One region of the Methylomagnum ishizawai genome, then DNA from elsewhere that is predicted to be linked to it. Evidence: predicted binding sites of a transcription regulator. Region 1 holds the regulator's gene; each other region holds the start of a gene.

Evidence for each region. The regulator HrcA, encoded in region 1, represses chaperone genes, less so after heat shock. The targets are predictions, from matches to a motif close to TNTTAGCACTCNNNNNNNNNGAGTGCTAANA.
Region 2: the regulator HrcA is predicted to act here: its motif matches at 1,367-1,397, upstream of groES (co-chaperone GroES).
Region 3: the regulator HrcA is predicted to act here: its motif matches at 1,064-1,094, upstream of groES (co-chaperone GroES).

Annotation. Positions count from the first base shown of each region.
Region 1 is NZ_AP019783.1:3,533,915-3,536,138, forward strand. Features, by position in the region: gene K5658_RS16125 (NAD(+) kinase) at 1-54, opposite strand, end outside; gene hrcA (heat-inducible transcriptional repressor HrcA) at 257-1,318, shown strand; gene grpE (nucleotide exchange factor GrpE) at 1,407-2,012, shown strand; gene dnaK (molecular chaperone DnaK) at 2,091-2,224, shown strand, end outside.
Region 2 is NZ_AP019783.1:2,042,240-2,044,463, reverse strand. Features, by position in the region: gene groL (chaperonin GroEL) at 1-959, opposite strand, end outside; gene groES (co-chaperone GroES) at 1,017-1,307, opposite strand; gene K5658_RS09310 (hypothetical protein) at 1,811-2,224, shown strand, end outside.
Region 3 is NZ_AP019783.1:2,025,262-2,027,485, reverse strand. Features, by position in the region: gene zapD (cell division protein ZapD) at 41-811, shown strand; gene yacG (DNA gyrase inhibitor YacG) at 819-1,004, shown strand; gene groES (co-chaperone GroES) at 1,195-1,485, shown strand; gene groL (chaperonin GroEL) at 1,527-2,224, shown strand, end outside.

The DNA of each region.
Region 1 (2,224 bases):
ACGTTCGGCATCGGGCTTGCCGATCAAGGCTACGGTTGGGAAATGTGCTGACATGGAAGGTGGGTGGCTCGGGGATGGCGGGTGGGGTTCGCCCAGGCCGATAGTAGTGGGTTCCGATGAAAAGCGCTAGCCGGACGAACCCTCCGCCGGGCGGCGGCTAGTGATAGTATGGGCTTCTTGACACATTATCTGGGGGTTGCTAATTTCTGGCACTCGATAGCTTAGAGTGCTAAACCCTCCCCCACCGAGGACGCCCGTGTCGAATCCCCCCCAGCTGAGCGAGCGCGCCCAACACCTGCTCAAGGTGCTGGTGGAACGCTATATCAACGACGGCGAGCCGGTCGGCTCCCGCGCCCTGGCCCGCGAGGCGGGCCTGAACCTCAGCCCGGCGACGATCCGCAATGTGATGGCGGATTTGGAGGAACTCGGCCTCATCACCGCCCCGCACACTTCGGCGGGCCGGATGCCCACCGTGACCGGCTACCGCTTCTTCATCGACACCCTGCTGACGGTGAAGCCGCTGCAACAAGACCTCGTGCGCCAAATCACCCACAACCTGGACAACCACCAGGACACCCCGGACGACCTATTGGAAACCGCCTCGCGCCTATTGTCCGAGGTTTCCCATATGGCCGGGGTCGTGACCCTGCCGCGGCGCGAATCGGTGACTTTCCGCCATATCGAATTCCTGCCGCTGTCCGAGCAGCGGATTTTGGTGATCCTGGTCACCAACGAACAGGAAGTCCACAACCAAATCATCCACGCGCCCCGGCAGTTCTCCCCCGCCGACCTGCAAACCGCCGCCAATTACCTGAACAGCCTGTACGCGGGCAAGGATTTGGCCTTGATCCGCGAAACCCTGTTCCAGGACATGATGGAAACCCGCCATCAACTCGGCCAGGAAATCCGCGCCGCCGCCGAAATCGCCGGGCTGGCCCTGCAACCCAACGACCACCGCCGCAAGCCCTTCGTGCTGACCGGCGAGATCAACCTGATGGATTTCTCCGAACTCGCCAGCACCGAGCGCCTGCGCGGCTTGTTCGAGACCTTCCACCAGAAGGAAGACATGGTGGGGCTCCTCGACCGCTGCATCGAAAGCCCCGGCGTCAAAATCTTCATCGGCGAGGAATCGGGCCACCGGGCGCTCGACCAATGCAGCCTCGTCACCGCCTCCTATTCCATCAACGACCACGCCGTCGGCGTCCTCGGCGTCATCGGTCCCACCCGCATGGGATACGAACGGGTCATCCCCCTGGTCGATTTGACGGCGAAATTGGTGGGTGCCGCCTTGAATCACAAATCCCTGTCCCCATCTTAGCGTGAGGATTTTTTCCCGAATCTTCAAAAACCGCACCCGGACCCCACCCGGCGCGGACGACCCATCTTTGCCGAACACAGGAGCGACAATGAGCCAAGACGACGTTTTGCCGGAATCCGCGCAGATCACCGAAGACCCCGCCGCAGAAGCCGCCGAGACCCTTGAGCCGACCCCGGAAACCGAACAGCCCGCCGCCACGCCGACCGGGCCCTTGGCCGAGGCCACCCGCAAAGCAGAGGAAAACTGGGAGAAATTCGTCCGCGCCCAGGCGGAAATGGACAACCTCCGCCGCCGCGCCGAAAAGGATGTGCAGGACGCCCGCAAATTCGCCATCGAGAAATTCGCCCGCGAACTCCTGACCGTGGTCGATAGCCTGGAACTCGGCCTGCAAGCCGCCACCGGCGACGCCCCCGAGGTCGGCAAATTGCGGGAAGGCATGGAACTCACCTTGAAGCAATTGCTGGCGGCGCTGGAAAAGGCCAATGTCCGCCCCATCGACCCCGAAGGCGAGAAATTCAACCCGGAACTGCACCAGGCCATGGCGATGCAACCCTCCGCCACCGCCGCGCCCAACACCGTCATCAAGGTCTTCCAGAAAGGCTATCTGCTCAATGAACGCCTGCTGCGCCCGGCCATGGTGGTGATCGCCCAAGCCCAGCCCCAAGCCGCCCCGCGCATCGACGAACAAGCTTGAAATCCTTGGCCCCACCCCCATATCGGTCCACAAGCCGGCATTCAACCCTGATATAGACAAGTTTGGAGAATTATTAAAATGGCAAAAATCATCGGTATCGACCTGGGCACCACCAATTCCTGCGTGGCCGTGCTGGAAGGGGGCAAGCCGCGGGTGATCGAGAACGCCGAGGGCGCGCGCACCACCCCGTCCATCGTGGCCTTCACCCCCGA
Region 2 (2,224 bases), 1.5 Mb from region 1:
GCGGTGCCAAGGTCGCCCAGGCCAGCCTTTTCCAGCGACAGGCCGACATCCTCGGAAATCACGGTGCCGCCGGTCAGGATGGCGATGTCTTCCAACATGGCCTTGCGGCGGTCGCCGAAGCCCGGCGCCTTGACGGCGGCGACCTTCAGGATGCCACGCATGTTGTTGACCACCAGGGTGGCCAGCGCTTCGCCTTCCACGTCCTCGGCGATGATGAGCAGGGGACGGCCCGATTTCGCCACGCCTTCCAGCACCGGCAGCATGTCGCGGATGTTGGAGATCTTCTTCTCGGAAATCAGGATCAACGGATTTTCCAGCTCGACATTCATGCTCTGCTGGTTGTTGATGAAGTAGGGCGACAGATAGCCGCGGTCGAACTGCATGCCCTCGACCACGTCCAGGGTGTTTTCGAGGCCGGAGCCGTCTTCCACGGTGATGACGCCTTCCTTGCCGACCTTGTCCATGGCTTCGGCGATGATCTGGCCGATGCTGTCGTCGGAGTTGGCGGAGATGGTGCCGACCTGGGCGATGGCGTTGTTATCGGCGCAGGGCACGGCCATGGCGTGGATGGCTTCGACGGCGGCGGCGGTGGCCTTGTCGATGCCGCGCTTGAGGTCCATCGGGTTCATGCCGGCGGCGACGGCCTTCAAGCCCTCGACCAGGATGGACTGGGCCAGCACGGTGGCGGTGGTGGTGCCGTCGCCGGCCACGTCGGAAGTCTGGGAGGCGACTTCCTTCACCATCTGGGCGCCCATGTTCTCGAACTTGTCGGACAGCTCGATCTCCTTGGCGACGGACACGCCGTCCTTGGTGACGGTCGGTGCGCCGAAGCTCTTTTCCAAGACCACGTTGCGGCCTTTGGGGCCGAGGGTCACTTTCACGGCCTGGGCCAGGATGTTCACACCGCGGACCATGCGGACACGGGCGTCGTCGCCGAATCTTACGTCTTTCGCTGCCATAGCTTTATAAACCTATTGTCGATTGTTGCTGAATACGTCGCAAAGCGGGCCGGGGGCTTAGTCTTCCAACACCGCGATGATGTCTTCCTCGCGCATCACCAGGATTTCCTGGCCGTCGATCTTGACTTCGGTGCCGGCGTATTTGCCGAACAGCACCTTGTCGCCCGCCTTGACCGCCAGGGCGCGGACCTGGCCGTTGTCCAGGGTCTTGCCGGGGCCGATGGCGAGGATTTCGCCGCGGGAGGGTTTTTCGGTGGCGCTATCGGGGATCACGATGCCGCCCGGCGAGGTGCGTTCTTCTTCCAAGCGCTTCACGATCACGCGGTCGTTCAAGGGACGAATGTTCATCGGGATTCTCCTTTGGTTAGGTGGGTTGGGTCGCTATCCGGGCCGGCTGCCGCCGCCGCTGTTAGCACTCGCTCAATGTGAGTGCCAATCATAGCGGGGCGGGAATCTGTGTCAAGGTTGGGATTCAGCGGGGATGCCGCCATCGGCACGCTTCCCCGGAAAATCCCGCGGTCCTGGCGCTTCGAAACGCCCGCCCGCCGCGCTGGCCTCTAAATGGCGGCGCGTTCCCTCGACTTCAAGGCAAACCCCCGGCATCGGCCCGGCCCACCCATCCTTTCCAATCCCATCGGAGACGGTGCCATCCCCTTCGCCTCCGCGATGGCATGTATGGCTTATCCCATAGTTGTGCAAAAAAGCTCCACCCTGCCCCAGCATTGCCCGCACTTCCCTTTAACTCTGTATTTTCTTGACACCAACAACAAACATGGGCACCACACCGAACCGTTTATGTGATAATTATCAACGCCTTATTTCTTTCCCATCACCCAACGAGCGCAAGCGCCATGCACCATGCCATTCCAGACCCCGATTCCGCACGGCAAACCCTCAAGCCGTTCTTCCCCGCGCAACATTTCCCAAGGCTCGGTGCCCATATCAAGCAGCGCCTGGCCCCCCAATTCCACAATTGGAACCAGGGCCAGCCCGAAATCATGGCGGTCCGGCGCGATTCGGCGCACCTGCGGCCTTGTTTGAACCATGCGGGGCGGCACCTCCCCTTGGCGGTGGTCGGCCAGATCGCCTACGGACCCGGCGCGGGCCATTCCTATTTCGGCATCCACCGCCATGGCAAATTCCCCGGCGAGGAATCCCATACCTACCTCTACCACGCCACGCCGGGGCGGGTATTGAAAAACGGCCAGGCCGCCGATTATTTCCGCCTCGACCATGTGCGCGGCAAACCCAGCCTGTACGCCTTC
Region 3 (2,224 bases), 1.5 Mb from region 1:
AACTGGATTGGCCCCGACATCCCTGACCGGATTCTTCCCCTTGAACAACTTCACCATCTACGAATTTCCGCTGAACGAACGGATTCGCCTCTTCATGCGCCTCGAACAATTGTTCCAGCAGGTCGATCATTTCGTGGCCGGGGCTTCGGTCTGGGATAGCCGGGCCGTCATCTCGACCCTGTTGGACGTGCTGAGCCTGTTCAGCCGCAACGACCTCAAATCCGAAGCGCTCAAGGAACTGGACCGGCACTCGGCGGCCTTGACCAAGATGACCCGCACCCAACCCGATATCGACCATGGCAAGGTGGAGACCCTCCTGGCCCGGCTCGACGCCCTGAGCAAGGAACTCTACGGCAACCCCGGCAAGATCGGTGTTTCCCTGATGGAGAACGACCTGTTCAAAAGCATCTCGCAACGCAGCGCCATTCCCGGCGGGACGTGCAGCTTCGACCTGCCCGCCTTCCACTATTGGCTGCAACTCGGCGACACCCAGCGCCGGCGCGACCTGGCGGAATGGATCCTCCCATTCCAACCGATCCGCACCGCCATCGACCTTTTGCTCAGCTTCATCCGCGGTTGCGGCACGCCCGGCGAGGAACTGGCCGCGGCGGGCTTCTTCCAGAAAACCCTGGACCACACCCTGCCCTACCAACTGCTGCGGGTGGCGGTCGAGCGCGACCAGCCCTATTTCGCCGAAATCAGCGGCGGCAAACACCGCTTCACCGTGCGCTTCATGCGGCCCGACGCCGCCGGGCGGCCCGTGCAATGCCCGGAAGACGTGCGGTTCCAACTCACCTGCTGCCTGTTGTGAGGCCCCCATGGCCACGACGGTGCGATGTCCCACTTGCGGCCGGCTTGTGGAATGGACCGAAGCCCAGCCGTTCCGGCCTTTTTGCGGCGAGCGCTGCAAGCTGATCGATCTCGGGGCTTGGGCCACCGAGACCTACGCCATCCCGGCCGCAGCCGAACAACCTCCCGCCGATCCCGAAGCCCCCGAAACCTAACATACACGCAAAAATTTTTTGCTCCCCGCCCTTGAAAACAAACAGCCCCGTCTCTACTTCGCTAGCAGCCCTTAGGGGCGAGTGCTAACACCGTTCGGCACTCCAACAAATCGACGGAGGCGGGTCGCCCGACCGGCCCGCCGCAGTTCCAACACAACTCCCGGATGATCGGGAAAAGGATCGTAAGACCATGAAAATCCGCCCTTTACATGACCGTGTCGTCGTCAAGCGCTGGGAAGAAGAACGCACCTCCCCCGGCGGCATCGTGATCCCCGATTCGGCCAAGGAAAAGCCCATCAAGGGCGAAGTGGTGGCCGTCGGCCTGGGCAAACCCCTGGACAACGGCGATGTGCGCGCCCCGAGCGTGAAAGTCGGCGACAAGGTGCTGTTCGGCAAATACGCCGGCAACGAAGTCAAGATCGACGGCACCGAATACCTGATGCTGCGCGAAGACGACATCATGGGCGTATTCGTAGCCTGAACCCACCGACCGCGAACCGACACATTAGGAGATAAGAAACCATGGCAGCCAAAGATGTACGCTTTTCCGACGACGCCCGCCAACGCATGCTGGTCGGCGTGAACGTCCTCGCCGATGCCGTCAAGCAGACCCTCGGCCCCAAAGGCCGCAACGTGGTGCTGGAAAAGAGCTTCGGCGCTCCCACCGTGACCAAGGACGGCGTGTCCGTCGCCAAGGAAATCGAACTCAAGGACAAGTTCGAAAACATGGGAGCCCAGATGGTGAAGGAAGTTGCCTCCCGCACTTCCGACGTGGCCGGCGACGGCACCACCACCGCCACCGTGCTGGCCCAGGCCATCGTGCGCGAAGGTCTGAAATCCGTCACCGCCGGGTCCAACCCGATGGACATCAAACGCGGCATCGACCTCGGCGTCGCGGTCGTGGTCAAGCAACTGCAAGCCCTGTCCAAGCCCTGCACCACCAGCAAGGAAATCGCCCAGGTCGGTTCCATCTCGGCCAACTCCGACGAGAGCATCGGCCAGATCATCGCCGACGCCATGGACAAGGTCGGCAAGGAAGGCGTCATCACCGTGGAGGACGGTTCCGGCCTCGACAACACCCTGGACGTGGTCGAGGGCATGCAGTTCGACCGCGGCTACCTCTCCCCCTATTTCATCAACAGCCAGGAAACCATGAGCGTGGAACTCGACTCCCCGTTCATCCTGCTGCACGACAAGAAAATCTCCAACATCCGCGACCT